Regions from separate parts of the Sphingomonas sp. BL-S-29 genome, predicted to be linked through region 1. Evidence: riboswitches for the same ligand, from Rfam matches in the RefSeq annotation. Region 1 holds a riboswitch; the other holds the start of a gene.

Region 1 (7,874 bases):
GGTTGATGTGCATCGCGTCGATGCCGAGATCGCCCGGACGCACACGCCCGACGATCGCGTTGAAGTTCGCCCCGTCGCAATAGACCAGGCCGCCCGCCGCGTGGACCGCGTCCGAGATCTTGCGCATGTCCCGCTCGAACAGCCCGCAGGTATTGGGGTTGGTGATCATCACCCCGGCCACGTCCGGCCCCAGCCGCGCGGTCAGCGCCGCCAGATCGACCCGGCCTTCGCTGGTCGCGGGGATATCCTCGACCGAATAGCCGGCAAAGGCCGCGGTCGCCGGGTTGGTGCCATGCGCGCTCTCCGGCACCAGGATCACCTTGCGGTGCCCCTCGCCCCGCGCTTCCAACGCCGCGCGGATCGCCAGGATCCCGCAAAGCTCACCATGCGCGCCCGCCTTGGGGCTCATCGCGACGGAATGCATGCCGGTCAGCGTCACCAGCCAGTGCGCGAGCTGGTGGATCACCTCGAGCGCGCCCTGCACCGTATCGACCGGCGCGAGCGGGTGGATATCGGCGAAACCGGGCAGCCGCGCCATCTTCTCGTTGAGCCGCGGGTTGTGCTTCATCGTGCACGAACCGAGCGGGAACAGGCCGAGGTCGATCGCGTAATTCTGCCGCGACAGGCGCGTGTAGTGGCGCACCGCTTCGGGCTCGGACAGGCCCGGAAGGCCAATCGGCGCCGACCGACTCAGGTTGCCAAGCCGCGAGGCGACCTTGGCCGGGGCCGCAACTTCCACACCCGTGGTCCCGGTCGAGCCGATCTCGAAGATCAGCGCCTCTTCCAGCATCAGCGCCTTGTTGCCGGTGAAGGTCGGGGCCGTGGCGGAACCGGCCTCGGGGCGCTCCGGGCGCCAGCCGCTTGCGTTGATCGTCATGCCTGGGTTCCTCGCACAAACCCGTTCGGGCTGAGCTTGTCGAAGCCCGGCCCTTCTTTTGAACGGTTGAAAGAAAAGAACAGCCCTTCGACAAGCTCAGGGCGAACGGAAGGAGGAGTGGTCATGCCAGCACCTCCTGGAGCGCGGAGGCAAGTGTCTCGACATCCTCCATGGTGGTCGTCTCGGTCACCGCGACGACCAGGCCGTTCGCCAGATCGCTCTCGCCGGGATAGAGCCGCCCGAGCGACACGCCGGCCAGGATGCCGCGATCGGCCAGCGTCCGCACCACGGGCCGCGCCTCGACCGGCAGCTTCAGGGTGAATTCGTTGAAGAAGGTCTCGTTGACCAGTTCGACGCCCGGTATTTGCGCGAGCCGCTCCGCTGCGGCGACCGCACCGGCGTGGTTGGTCTCGGCCAGCGCGCGCAGTCCGGCCTCGCCGAGCAGGGTCATGTGGATCGAGAAGGCCAGCGCGCAGAGACCGGAATTGGTGCAGATGTTCGACGTCGCCTTTTCGCGGCGGATATGCTGCTCGCGCGTCGACAGCGTCAGCACGAAACCGCGACGGCCGTCCGCGTCCTGCGTCTCCCCGCAGAGCCGGCCCGGCATCTGGCGGACATATTTTTCCTTGCAGCCGAACAGCCCGACATAGGGCCCGCCGAACTGAAGCCCGACGCCGATCGACTGGCCTTCGCCCACGACGATATCCGCATCCATCTCGCCCGGCGACTTGATCGCACCCAGCGCCACGGGCTCGGTGACCACGGCGATCAGCAGCGCCTTCTTGGCGTGGCAAGCGGCGGCCAGCTCGGACAGGTCGTCGATCCGGCCGAGGATATCGGGATACTGGACGACGACACAGGACGTATCGTTGTCGATCGCCGCGATCAGGTCGGCGATGTCGGTCCCGGCCGACAGCGACGGTGTGCCGGTTTCCAGCACATCACCGGTGAACTTCGCCATGGTCTTCGCGACGGAAACATAATGCGGGTGAAGCCCGGTCGACAGGATCGCCTTGGCCCGCTTGGTCACCCGCCGCGCCATGCCGATCGCTTCCCAGCAGGCGGTCGAGCCATCGTACATCGACGCGTTCGCCACATCGGTGCCGAGCAGCCGCGCGACCTGGGTCTGGAACTCGAACAGCATCTGCAGCGTGCCCTGCGCGATCTCGGGCTGATACGGCGTGTACGCCGTCAGATACTCGCCGCGCTGGATCAGATGGTCGACGCTCGCCGGCACATGATGCTTATAGGCACCGCAGCCGAGGAAGAAGGGCGCGTCGCCCGCCGCCAGGTTCTTGCGCGCCAGCGCCGACATGTGGCGTTCGACCGCCAATTCGCTCGCATGGCCCGGAAGGCCGTGGATCGGGCCGTCGAGTTGGGCAATGGCGGGCACGTCGACGAACAGATCGTCGATCGACCTGGCGCCGATCGTGGCGAGCATCGCCTGACGATCATTGTCGGTAAGGGGCAAATACCGCATTCAAGCAATCTCCCCCCTCCCGCCTGCGGGAGGGGTCGGGGGTGGGCGCCCGGCCAATTCCGGGCGGAGCGTTGGAGGAAAGCGCGAGCCCGCCCCCAACCCCTCCCGCAAGCGGGAGGGGAGTACGTCACATCAAAGCTTCGCGACGAAAGCGGCGTAGGCCGCCTCATCCATCAGGCCCTTGAGTTCTTCCGGATCGCTGAGCGTCAGCTTAAAGAACCAGCCCTCGGCCTCGGGATCTTCGTTGACGAGCCCGGGATTGTCGCCGAGCGCGGCATTGCCTTCAAGCACGGTGCCGGAGACCGGCGAATAGACGTCCGATGCGGCCTTGACCGATTCGACCACCGCGGCCTCGTCGCCCTTCGCCAGTTCCTTGCCCTCCGCCGGCACGTCGACGAACACGATGTCGCCGAGCTGGCCTTGCGCGTACTCGCTGATGCCGACCGTGCCGATGTCGCCGTCGACATCGACCCATTCATGATCTTCGGTGAAGTAACGGCTCATCTTACTTGCCTCCTGCTCGGACATAGCGGTGTGGAATCAGCGGCATCGCGGTGACGGTCGCCTGGTGGACCTTGCCACGCTGCGTAATCTGGATGACGGTGCCGATCGCCGCCATCGCGGCGGGCACATAGGCCATGGCGATCGGCGCACCGAAGCTCGGGGCGAAACCGCCGCTGGTGACCTTGCCGACCTCGGAACCCTCCGCATCGACCACCGCCGCGCCCTCGCGCACTGGCTGGCGGCCTTCGACGACCAGGCCGACGCGCTTGACCGCCGCGCCCTGCTCGCGCTCGAGCAGGATACGCTCGGCGCCCATGAAATTGCCTTCCTCGCGACGGCGCTTGGACAAAGCGAAGCCGAGATCGGCCATCACCGGCGTGGTCTTGGGATCGAGATCATGCCCGTAGAGCGGCAAGCCGGCCTCGAGCCGCAGCGAATCGCGCGCGCCGAGCCCGATCGGCTTCACTTCGGCCTCGGCGGTCAGCGCATCGGCGAGTGCCTCGGCAGCCTCGGCCGGCACCGAAATCTCGAACCCGTCCTCACCGGTATAGCCCGAGCGGCTGATCCACAGCGGCGTGCCGTTCCACTCGAACGCACCCGCGGTCATGAACACCAACGCCTCGACGCCCGGCACCAGCCGCGACAGCACGTCAACCGCCTTGGGGCCCTGGAGCGCGAGCAGCGCCTGCTCGTCCATGATGTTGATCGTGATGTCCTCGGGCAGGTGATCGAGGAGATAGGAGATGTCGTCATATTTGGTCGCGCCGTTGACGACCATGTAGATGCCGTCCTCGCGGCGCGTGACCATCAGATCATCGAGAATGCCGCCATTCTCCGCGAGCAGCAGCGAATAGCGCATCTTCGTAGGGGCAAGCCCCTTGATGTCGCCCGGCAGCAGCGCTTCGAGCGCGGCATCGGCGCAGTCGCCGGTAAAGAGCAGCTGGCCCATATGGCTGACGTCGAACAAACCGGCGGAGTCGCGCGTCCACAGATGCTCGGCCATGATGCCTTCATACTGGACGGGCATGTGATAGCCGGCGAATTCGACCATCCGGCCGTCCCGCGCACGGTGCCACGCATCGAGCGGCAGCGTCTGGATCTCGATTTCGGGGCCTTCGTTGTCACTCAATGCCGGTCTCCGTCACAAGGTGTCACGGCGTTACGCAGCGCATCTTACGCCGCGTTTCGCCGCCCCCTCTGTCACGGGAACCTGAGAGCTTTGACCACCCGCTTGCGCAGGATGGCTTACCCCTTCGGTGGGCCGGGCAAACATCGCCTCGGCCGCTTTCCAGAGTGTCGATAGCCCGCGCGGTCCGGTGTGCCTGAGAGATTCCGGGGCGGTTGCTCCTTCGGCGCCCTGGATCAGGGATTCCATGCCAAGCCATTGCTTTGACAAGGGTCCCACGTCCGGGGTCTCTCCCGCGCGTGCCTATGGAAGTTGCCCTCCATCGACATGCCCGGTGTGACGCGGTGCAGCATGCGAGTCAATCGGCCTTGGTAACGCTTTTAGCTAAGCCATCAATTTGAGGGCACGGTGCCGCCATCCGTCATACAGCAGTTCCATACCCGCAAGGTCACGAAGCGCCGCCGGGTCGTGACGATGGTCCCCGGCGATGAGCAGACCGAAGACGCGGCGGACTGTCCACCCTGGCAAGGGGCGCTCGACCATCGCCAGGGCCTCGCCCGGCTCGGCGGCGCCTTCCTCGATCACGCGGTAATACCATCCGCTGCGCCGTTCCTTGACCATCAGTGCCGGGAGAGCCGGCCAGCGCAGCCGTTCAGCCTGCTTCCAGCAGGGTTGCCGGCCCTGGCTGATCTCGATCAGCGCGCGGCCCAGGCGGAACCGGTCGCCGATGCAGACCTGATCTTCGGTCAGCCCGAGCGTCGCGATATTCTCGCCAAAGGCCCCCGGCGCCGCGAGCACCGGATCGTCCACCCTGTCCTCGCTCCAGCGCGCATAATGATCATGGGGATAATGATGCAGCGCCTTGTCCGGTCCGCCATGAACGGTCGGATCGGCCTGCTCGTCGCCTTCCAGCCCAAGAAAGCCGATCTTCACCGGCCCGGTGACGGGAGACTTGGCGATGGCGCTGTTTTCACCCCGCCCGAGGTACCGGGCCTTACCCGTCAGCAGGGCAAAGGCCCGGACCTCGGTCACCGGGTGGCGTTGTACTTGAGCTGATCGTCGGTCAGTTGAAAGCCGACCAGCGCCTCGAAGGTAGCGCGCAGCACGGCCTGGCGAATCTCCGGACGAGTCAGCGGGTCGACCGCGGCGTCGCTGCCGCCCGCCTTGCGCTTTTCGGTCAGCTTCTTGCGGACATCTTCAGAAAGGCTGGCCGCCGCGCGGGAGATGGTGCTGCTCGCCTGGCCGCTGGCCGTCGCACGGTCCTGCCCGGCATTGAAATGCACGGAGACATGGCCGACGCGCTTGGCGATAACGGCGGTGCCGCCCCGCACGACGGTGATGAAATAGGGCAGACTCACGTCGCGCGCCGTATCGGTGCGCGCCCGGCGCGCCTGGATATCGAAGGTGACGGTGGTGACGATGTCGTCAGTCGCATCGGCGCAGGTGGAGCGGACATTGGTCATCACCGCCGCAACGTCGATCGCGGTCGCCGCGGTACTGGCCGGCGGATCGAACAGGGTGATATCGCCGGTCGCCGCGGGAACGCCGACGGTCGGACAGGCCGAACGGATCGCCGTGATGCCACCCGTTTCGTCAATGTCTCCGGTGGTGGAGCAGCCGCCGGCCAGCAGCATCAGGATGGCGGGAACGGCAATTTTCCGGGCTGTCACGGGCACACGCACCTTATCACATGGGAACACATAGGAAGGGGCCTCGCGCTCGCGCGCACCGGCCCCGGAACGACGCGCACCATAGGAACCGGCTTTCGCGCACGCAAGCAATCGCGTAGAGCCCATCGTGATGACCGATCTCCAGAAACCGCCACTCGAACTGCTCATTGCCGCGCCGCGCGGCTTTTGCGCTGGCGTCGACCGCGCGATCCAGATCGTCGAGCTGGCGATCGAGAAATATGGTGCGCCGGTCTATGTCCGGCACGAGATCGTCCACAACAAGTTCGTCGTCGATGCGCTGCGCGAGAAAGGCGCGATCTTCGTCGAGGAGCTTGACGAAGTGCCGGATGGCGTGCCGGTGGTCTTTTCCGCGCACGGCGTGCCCAAGGCAGTGCCGACCAAGGCAGCGCAGCGCGGCCTCTCCTATCTCGACGCCACTTGCCCGCTCGTCTCCAAGGTGCATCGCCAGGCCGAACGGCTGGTCGCCGCCGGCCGCCACATCGTCTTCATCGGTCATGAGGGCCATCCCGAGGTGATCGGGACCTTCGGCCAGGTCCCCGAAGGATCGATGTCGCTGGTAGAAACCGTCGCCGATGTCGAGACGATGACGCCGTCCGACCCCGCCAATCTCGCTTTCCTCACTCAGACGACGCTGTCGGTCGACGATACCGCCGCCATCGTCGAGGCGCTGCAGCGCCGCTTTCCCGCGATCCAGGCACCGCGTGGCGAGGACATCTGCTACGCCACGTCGAACCGTCAGGCGGCGGTCAAGAAGATCGCCGGCGCTTGCGACGCGATGCTGGTGATCGGCGCACCCAATTCCTCCAACTCGGTCCGGCTGGTCGAGGTCGCGGTGCGCGAGGGCACGCCGGCCCTGCTCGTGCAGCGCGCGAGCGACCTGAATTTCGACTTCCTCGAAGGCGTCCGGACACTCGGCATCACCGCCGGAGCCTCGGCCCCCGAAGTATTGGTCCGCGAACTCGTCGACCGGCTGTCGGAGCGGTTCGAGGTCAGCGAGTTCGAAGTCGAGACCACGCGCGAGACGATTTCCTTCAAGCTGCCCCGCGGCCTCGAAGTCGCGGCTTAGGGCCTGCAAGTGCAGCTGGAGGGGGTCGTGATCGCTCGGAGAGGGTCGCCGGCAAGGAGCGTGGCGCAGGGCGGGCCGGTAGCCCGTCCAAGCCGCGCGACGCCGTCCGGCGGCCCTCTCCGAGCGACCCCTTCGGGGCGGGGCGCCTTTTGCCGCCCGGCGGCGTCGCGCGTCGGTCACGATGAATATCCATCGCTCCCTCCTTGCTCCTACCCGGGCGGCAAAATTCGCCTCGTCCCGACCCCCTCCAGCTGCACTTGCAGGCCCTAGTCCATGGCGGTATATACTCAGGTTTCAGCGGAGGCGCTGGGCGCCTTCCTGTCGCGTTTCGACCATGGCGAACTCGTCTCCGCCAAGGGGATCGCCGAGGGCGTTGAGAACAGCAATTACCTGGTCGATACGACCGCCGGCCGCTTCATCCTGACGCTCTACGAAAAGCGTGTGCATCTGGACGATCTGCCCTTCTTCTTTTCGATGATCGATCATCTCGGGAAACACGACCTGCCGGTGCCGCGCGCCCTGCCCGACCGCGACGGCACCGTGATCCATCAGCTCGAAGGCCGGCCCGCCTGCCTGATCGAGTTCCTTACCGGCGTCTCGGTCTCGCATCCCACCATCCCACAGGCCTTTGCCGCCGGCACCGCGATGGGCCGGATGCATGAGGCACTGGCCGATTTCCCCCTGACGCGCGCCAATTCGATGGGCGTCGATACCTGGCGGCCATTGTTCGAACGCTGTGGCCGCGACCTGGATGGCATCGCGCCGGGGCTGTACGACGATGTCGGTTTCGCGCTCGACGCGGTTCTCGCCGCCTGGCCCACCCACCTTCCGGTCGGCGCGATCCATGCGGACCTGTTCCCCGACAATGTCCTGATGCGCGGCGATGCCGTGACCGGACTGATCGACTTCTATTTCGCCTGCACCGACATCCGCGCCTATGACCTTGCGGTCATGCACACTGCCTGGTCGTTCGACGCGACCGGAAGCAACGCCAATTGGGCGGTCGGGCGCGCGCTGATCGACGGCTACACGCAGTCGATCGATCTCACGCCCCAAGAACGGGCAGCCCTGATCCATCTCGCCAAGGGCGCCTGTATCCGTTTCCTTTTGTCGCGCGCCTGGGACTGGCT
Region 2 (7,874 bases), 1.5 Mb from region 1:
GCCAAATGGGTGGCAATCACTGTCGCGGCTCTGCTCGCGCTCGCCGTGCTGGCGGTGTTCGCGCTCAATACCGATCCGGGCCGGCGATTCCTCGCTGGCAAGCTGACCGGCTATGAGACGGCGTCCGGCATCAAGGTCGAATTCGGCCGGCTGGAGGGTTCGCTCTACGGCAAGCTGACCATCCGCGACCTGAAGATCAGCGATCCCAAGGGCGTGTTCGCCACCGCGCCGCGAGTCGATCTCGACTGGCGGCCCTTCGCCTTCATCCGCAACCATGCCGATATTCGGTCCGCCAGCGCGCCGCTGATCACCCTTGCCCGCCTGCCCGAACTGAAAGTGGTGCCGAGCGACCCCAACGCCCCCACCCTGCCCGACGTCGATATCGATATCGGCAGACTGAAGGTCGACCGCCTGGTGCTCGGCGCGCCCGTCACCGGCACGCGGCGCCTGATGACACTCGATGCCGTCGCGCATATCGCCGATGGCCGCGCGCAGATCACCGGCAACGCAGCCGCGCTGGACGGCGGCGACCGGCTCGCGCTGGTGCTCGATGCGGTGCCGGATCAGGACCGGCTGATCGTCGATGCGCGGCTCGATGCGCCGGCGGGCGGAATCGTCGCGGGCATGGCGGGTCTCAAACAGCCGCTCGTCGCGCGGATCGACGGGCGGGGAAGCTGGTCGTCCTGGCAGGGCAAGGCGCGGGCGCTGCTCGGCGGCCAGCCGCTGGCCGCGCTCGATCTCACGGCACGCAACGGCACCTTCACCGCGCGCGGACCGCTTCATCCCGGGCTGATCCTGGCCGGGCCGGTCGAGCGGCTGACCGCGCCGGCACTGCTGGTCGATCTGACCACGACCCTGGCGCAGCGGCGCGCGAACACGAAGCTGTCGGTCAAGTCCGACGCGCTGGCGGTCACGGCGAACGGCATGATCGATCTGGCGCAGAGCCGCTTCGAGGGATTGCAGGTCGAGGCGAGCCTGCTCACCCCCGGATCGATCGCGCCGAACCTCAACGGGCGTGACGTGCGCGCGTCGCTGCGGCTCGACGGCGCCTTTGTCCGGCCGCTGGTCGACTACAAGATCAGCGCCGCGGCGATCGGCTTCGACAAGACCGTGGTGCAGGGCCTCTACGCCGAAGGCCGCAGCCGGGTCGATGCCGACCGCATCATCGTGCCCGTCACCGGCCGCATCGCGCGCGTCACCGGGCTGAACGCGGCGGCCGGCGGCTTGCTGACAAAGGTGACGATCAACGGCGAGTTCGCGATCTCCGGCGACACGATCCTGTCGGACAATCTGCGCATCCGTTCGCCCCAGATCGATGCCACCGCGATCGTCGTCGCCGACCTGTCGACCGGCATCTACCGCGCCGGGCTGAAAGGGCGGATCAACGATTACCGGATCGACGGCGTCGGCATCATCAACCTGACGACCGACATGAACCTGGTCACCGTCCCGTCCGGCGGCTTCGGGCTGAAGGGAAGGTTCGGCGTCACCACGGTGAAGCTCGACAATGCCGGCGTTCAGAACTTCCTGGGCGGACGCGCGGTGATCGTCGGCAATCTCAGCTTCGATCCCAAGGGCGTGTTCCGGGTCCAGAACCTACGGGTCGCGGCGCCGAGCTTCCGCCTCACCGGCGGCCAGGGCAGTTATTTGCCCGACGGCCGCATCGCCTTCACCGCGCAGGGCCATTCGACTCAATATGGCCCGCTGGCGGTCGCCATATCGGGCACCGCCGAGCGCCCGCTGATCAAGCTGCGGGCGAGCCGGCCCAATGTCGGCGTGCAGCTCAGCGATGTCGTGGCGACGATCCGCGGAACCGGGACCGGCTATGCCGTGGTCGCGACCGGCGGCTCGCCTTATGGGCCGTTCAACGCGGACGTGCTGATCCGCACCGGTGGCGGGCCGCTGACCATCGACATCCACCGCGCGCGCTTCGCCGGGGTCGGTTTCGCGGGCACCGTCCGCCAGGCGCCCGCCGGGCCGTTCATCGGGAAGCTCACCGCCAATGGGTCGGGCATCACCGGCACCGTCACTTTGTCGGCGGTCGGCAAGATCCAGCGCGCGCAGGTCTCGGCCCGGGCCAATGGCGCGCATATCCCCGGCCAGGCCAAGCTGGTGATCGAGCGTGCGATCGTCGAGGCGACGATCACCCTCTACACCAAGGCGCCGGAGATCCTCGCCGATGTCCAGCTCGCCGGCGTGCGCCAGGGCAGTTTCTTCCTCCAGGCGGCGCGCGCCAAGGTGAATTACCAGGGCGGGCGCGGCACCGCGCAGATCGTCGCCAATGGCCAGAGCGGCGCGAGCTTCCGCATCGCCGCCAACGCCCAGCTCTCGCCCGACCTGTACCGGGTCGCGGCGCAGGGCCAGGTAGGCACTGTGCCCTTCCACCTCGCCCAGCCGGCGATAATCCGGAACGAGCACGGCATCTATGTGCTCGCGCCGGTCGCGATCGTCGTGCCGCAGGGGCAGGTGCGGGTGGCCGGTCGCTATGGCAAGACGCTCGAGCTGCAATCGCGCTTCGACAATTTCGATCTCGCGATCCTCAACACCTTCGCCGCCGGCGCGGGCACCGGCGGCCGGGCGACCGGCAGCCTGGACTATGTCCAGGCCGGATCGGGCGTGCCCCGCGCCGACCTGCGCGTCGACATCCGTAGCTTCACCCGCTCCGGCGCGGCGGTCGTGTCCACCCCGGTCGACATCTCGGCGCTCGGCACGCTCCGCCCCGAAGGCGGCGCGCTCGCCGCGCTGATCAAGCGCGGCGGTGCGACGATCGGGCGGGCGCAGCTGCGGTTGCAGCCGGTCGGCGGCGGCGACTGGATGACGGCGCTGATGGATGCCCCGCTCGGCGGCGGCATCCGGTATAACGGACCGGCCGACGTGCTGTGGAGCCTGTCGGGCCTGGCGAACCAGACGCTCACCGGGCAGATCGGCATTGCCGCCGATTTCTCCGGCCGTATCTCCAGCCCGCAGCTGACCGGGCTGATCCGCGCCAATGCGCTGGCCTATGATAACGAGACCTATGGCACCCGCATCAGCGCGATCAAGCTGACCGGACGCTTCACCAACGACCGGTTCGAGATCAGCGAGTTCACCGGGCGCGCCGGCAAGGGCACCGTCTCAGCACGCGGCAGCGTCGGGTTCGGCTCGGACGCGGGCTTCCCGATCGATGTCCGGGTGACCTTGAGCAATGCGCAGCTCGCGCGCAGCGACGCGCTGGGCGCGACCGTCTCGGGCGAGATCGCGGTGACCAACAGCAAGGCGAATGGCGGCCTGATCTCCGGCACCCTGAACCTGCCCGAAGTGCGGTACGAGATCATCCGCCAGGGCGCGGCCGAAGTCGCCGAACTGCAGGGGGTGCGCCGCAAGGGCACCAGCCGCGCGCAGGCCGCGCGCGATGCGGCCGAAGCTGCGGCAGGCGTGCCCAGCCTGTTCAAGCTCGACCTGCGCATCCGTGCCGACAACCGGCTGTTCGTGACCGGCATGGGGCTGGAAAGCGAATGGAGCGCCGACCTGCGGGTGGGCGGCACCTCGGCCACGCCGGAGGTGATCGGCAATGTCGACCTGGTGCGCGGCACCTATAATTTCGCGGGCAAGCGTTTCGATCTCGACCAGGACAGCATCATCCGCTTCGAAGGCGGCCCGGTGACGAACCCGAGCTTGTCGATGCGGGCGACGGCGACTCTCTCCGGCACCGCGATCACCATCAATATCGGTGGCCGGGCGCAGAACCCGCAAATCACCTTCACTTCCTCGCCCAGCCTGCCGCAGGACGAACTGCTCTCGCGCATCCTGTTCGGCAACTCGATCACCGAGCTGTCGCCGATGCAGGCGATCCAGCTCGCCTCGGCGCTCAATTCGCTGCGCGGCTCGGGCGGCGGGCTCAATCCGCTGGGCAAGCTGCGCTCCGCCTCGGGCATCGACCGGTTGCGCGTGCTGGGCGCGGACGAGGCAACCGGGCGCGGAACGTCCGTCGCCGCGGGCAAATATATCTCCAACGATATCTATGTGGAGATCGTTACCGACACGCGCGGCTTCACCGCGACCCAGATCGAGATCGCCTTGTCCAAGGCATTGAGCATCCTGAGCCAGACCGGCGGATCGAACGGGACCGCGATCAACCTGCGCTATTCGAGGGATTATTGACGGGCGGCTTGAGGCGTAGAGCCGAAACCCATACCGTCTCCGTTCGTCCTGAGTAGCCATTGAGCTTGTCGAATGGCGTATCGAAGAACAGGCGTCATGCGCTCCAACTGTCCTGCGATACGGGTCTTCGACTTCGCTCAGCCCCTACTCAGGACGAACGGTTTGCTCCTTGCACCTATTGATCCAACTGCCTGTCAGCACTCCACCACGTTGACGGCGAGGCCGCCCAGGCTGGTTTCCTTGTATTTGGAGCGCATGTCCTCGCCGGTCTGGCGCATCGTCTCAATCGCCTGGTCGAGGCTGACGATGTGGGTGCCGTCCCCGTCGAGCGCGAGATAGGCGGCGTTGATCGCCTTGACCGCGCCCATCGCGTTGCGCTCGATGCAGGGCACCTGGACGAGCCCGCCGATCGGATCGCAGGTCAGGCCGAGATTATGCTCGATGCCGATTTCGGCGGCATTCTCGATCTGGGCATTGCTCGCGCCGAGCACCGCCGCGAGGCCGGCGGCGGCCATCGAGCAGGCCACGCCGACCTCGCCCTGGCAGCCCATCTCCGCCGCCGAGATGGAGGCGCGGGTCTTGTAGAGCATGCCGATCGCCGCCGCAGTCGACAGGAAGATGCGAATGCCCTCGCGCGTCGCGGGACCCTCGAACGTCTCGTAATAGCGGATCACCGCGGGGATGATGCCGGCGGCGCCATTGGTCGGCGCGGTGACCACGCGGCCGCCGGCGGCATTCTCCTCGTTCACGGCCAGCGCCCAGAGGCTGACCCATTGGATGGTATGCGACGGGGCGCCGCGTTCCGAGCGGGAGATCAGCGCTTCGTGCAGCCCCTTGGCGCGGCGACGCACGTTGAGGCCGCCCGGCAATATGCCACCCTTCACCATGCCGCGATCGATGCAGGCGCGCATCGCATCGGCGACGCCGTCGAGCAGCGCGTCGGTCTCGGCCGCGGTGCGCCAGGCAGTGTCGTTGCGGCGAACCAGCTCGCTGATCGAGATATGCTCTGCCTCGGCCGCCAGCAGCAGCTCGTCACCCGACGTGAAGGGATGGCGCACCGCGACATTGCCAAGCTCCGGTCGTTCCCCGCCGCGCCGGATGGTGCCGCCGCCGACCGAATAATAGCGTAGCGTCTGCGACGTACCGTCCGGGAACCAGGCAGTCAGATCGAGGGCATTAGGATGTTCCGGCTCGAAGCGTTCGGGATGGAAATCGATCCCGCCCTTGCCGTCCAGCGCCACCGCATAGCCGCCCTCTCCGCCTCCTCGCCCGAGCGGCAGCGCATTGTCCGTGCGGAACCCGGCGACCAGCGCCGCCGCCGCTTCGGGATCGACTGTCTCCGGCTCCCAGCCGGCAAGGCCGAGCAGGACCGCGGTATCGGTGCCGTGCCCGATGCCGGTGAGCGCCAACGATCCGTACAGGCTGCAACCGACCCTGGTCGCGCGTTCCGGCAGGGCGAGGATGGTCCGCGCGAAATCCGCCGCGGCGCGCATTGGCCCGACCGTGTGCGAGCTGGACGGGCCGATGCCGATGGTGAACATCTCGGCGATGCTGATCGGGCGAAAGCGCGGGTCGGGAAAAGTCGAGGTCGCGAGAGGTGAGGTCACCGGGGCATGCTCCTGTCAGGCGCTGCGCGCGCCGTTGCATGCCCCCTCTGTCCCTTTGCCTGAGATCGCTATCCCGTCGGCGGGTGCCGTGGCACCACTCTCCAGAGTGTCTGTGTCGCGCGGTCCTTTTGCCTGAGAGTTTCCGGGGCGGTTGCTCCTTCGGCGCCGGCCAAAGCCGATCTCTCCCGTGCGACCGCCGATAGGTGAGCGAGTGCCCGCGCCAAGTCAATCGCCACGCTGGTCAGGATGCCCAGACCGCGCGGGATTCCTCGACAGGAGCTTCCCACCCGTCGACCAGGGACTGGACGAGCGCCCGGTCGTCCGGCGTGGCCGGGTTGTAGACGATCAGGCTGAGGTCCGGCCGGCCGTCCACCGCGAAGGCGGAATATTCCAGGGCGATCAGGCCGACCTGGGGATGGCGCAGATGCTTGGTCCCGTCGCCATAGGTCCGCACTTCATTGTCCTGCCACATCGAGGCGAATTCGGGGCTCGACCGGCAGAGTTCCTCGACCAGCGGCGCGACCTCGGCGTCGGCGCCGGCGCGCGCGGCATCGATCCGGAAGGAGCTCACGACGAATCGCGCCACCGATTCCCATTGCGGCTGCGCCGCGCGGACTCGATCGTCGCAGAAGATCAGGCGCAGGATATTGCGCTGGCCGGGCGGGATCGTGCCGTAATTGGTGAGGACCACCGCCGCGGCGCGGTTCCAGGCGACGACGTCCCAGGTCGCGGTCCGCACGATGGCGGGACTGCAGGTCAGCACGTCGAGCAGCCCCTGCAAGCGCGGCGTGATCGGATCCCCGCCGCGATACTGGGCCGCGGGCGGGCGGCCGAGACCAAGCAGGAACAGATGCTCGCGCTCGACCTCCGTCAGGGTCAATGCCGCCGCGATGCGATCGAGCACGTCGGCCGAGGGTTTCCCACCACGTCCTTGTTCAAGCCAGGTATACCAGGTCGGGCTGATATTGGCGCGCTGCGCCACTTCCTCGCGGCGCAACCCCGTGGTCCGCCGCCGCCCGGCGAACCCGAACGAGGCGGGATCGAGCCTGGTGCGCCGATTCCGGAGATAGGTGCCGAGCATGTTGTCGTCGGACATGGCTGCCCATCCAGTTAGTGTTTATACCAGGATAATGTCACTACTTTACCCGCATAAACCGGATCACGACAATAGGCGGATCGAAATGCTGGAGATGAGCAGATGCGCGTATTTGTAACGGGTGCCACCGGATGGGTCGGGTCGGCGGTGGTCGAGGAACTGGTCAGTGCCGGCCATCAGGTGACGGGCCTGGCCCGGTCCGCGGAAAAGGCAGCCGGGCTCGCCGCGGCCGGTGCCGACATCGTGTCCGGGACGCTCGACGACCTCGATACGCTGCGCGATGGCGCGGCGGCGGCGGACGGGGTGATCCACACCGCATTCAACCATGATTTCTCCCGGTTTGCCGAGAATGCGCGGCAGGACCAGCTGGCGATCGAGACATTGGGCAGCGCGCTGATGGGGTCGGACCGGCCGTTGCTCGTCACCTCGGGCTTTGCGTTGCTCGCGCCGGGCCGGGTCGCGACCGAGGCGGATCTGCCCGCGTCGCACCCCTCCTACCCGCGCCGGTCCGAGGCCGCCGCGATAGCTCTGGCGGCGCGCGGCGTGCGGGCCGCCTCCATCCGGCTGGCGCCGTCGGTGCACGGCACTGGCGACCACGGCTTCATCCCGTTCCTGATCGGCCTGGCCCGCGAGAAAGGCGTGTCCGCCTATATCGGCGACGGGGCGAACCGTTGGCCTGGGGTACACCGGCTCGACGCCGCGCGCCTCTACCGGCTTGCGCTCGAACAGGGCGCCACCGAGGCGGCCTATCACGCGACCGGCGACGAAGGAGTCGCGTTCAGGGACATCGCCGCGGTGATCGGGCGGCGGCTCGGCGTGCCGGTCGAATCGCGTGGACCGGAGCATTTCGGCTGGTTCGCCGATTTCGCCGGAGCGGATATTCCCGCATCGAGCGCGCGCACGCGGTCGTCGCTGGGCTGGGAACCGACGGGCCCGGATCTGCTGAGCGACATCGACCAGCCCGGCTATTATGCTGCCTGATCCGGCAGCGTGAGCTTGAACGCCTGATAAGCGTCAGTGAATTCGGGGAG

The links. Region 1 has a riboswitch for glycine ahead of gcvT (glycine cleavage system aminomethyltransferase GcvT). Riboswitches for the same ligand answer to the same signal wherever they lie in the genome.
Region 2: another riboswitch for glycine. It lies ahead of ACZ1I2_RS20020 (L-serine ammonia-lyase); the one in region 1 lies ahead of gcvT (glycine cleavage system aminomethyltransferase GcvT).

What each region holds. Positions count from the first base shown of each region.
Region 1 covers NZ_CM145482.1:2,737,877-2,745,750, reverse strand. Annotated here, with positions in the region: gene gcvPB (aminomethyl-transferring glycine dehydrogenase subunit GcvPB) at 1-877, opposite strand, end outside; gene ACZ1I2_RS13080 (hypothetical protein) at 874-1,002, opposite strand; gene gcvPA (aminomethyl-transferring glycine dehydrogenase subunit GcvPA) at 999-2,357, opposite strand; gene gcvH (glycine cleavage system protein GcvH) at 2,490-2,861, opposite strand; gene gcvT (glycine cleavage system aminomethyltransferase GcvT) at 2,863-3,990, opposite strand; glycine riboswitch at 4,161-4,293, opposite strand; gene ACZ1I2_RS13060 (MOSC domain-containing protein) at 4,372-5,019, opposite strand; gene ACZ1I2_RS13055 (hypothetical protein) at 5,016-5,621, opposite strand; gene ispH (4-hydroxy-3-methylbut-2-enyl diphosphate reductase) at 5,788-6,744, shown strand; gene thrB (homoserine kinase) at 7,018-7,874, shown strand, end outside.
Region 2 covers NZ_CM145482.1:4,213,017-4,220,890, forward strand. Annotated here, with positions in the region: gene ACZ1I2_RS20015 (translocation/assembly module TamB domain-containing protein) at 1-4,140, shown strand, start outside; gene ACZ1I2_RS20020 (L-serine ammonia-lyase) at 4,335-5,681, opposite strand; glycine riboswitch at 5,791-5,856, opposite strand; glycine riboswitch at 5,858-5,945, opposite strand; gene ACZ1I2_RS20025 (helix-turn-helix transcriptional regulator) at 5,989-6,843, opposite strand; gene ACZ1I2_RS20030 (SDR family oxidoreductase) at 6,946-7,824, shown strand; gene ACZ1I2_RS20035 (glutathione S-transferase family protein) at 7,812-7,874, opposite strand, start outside.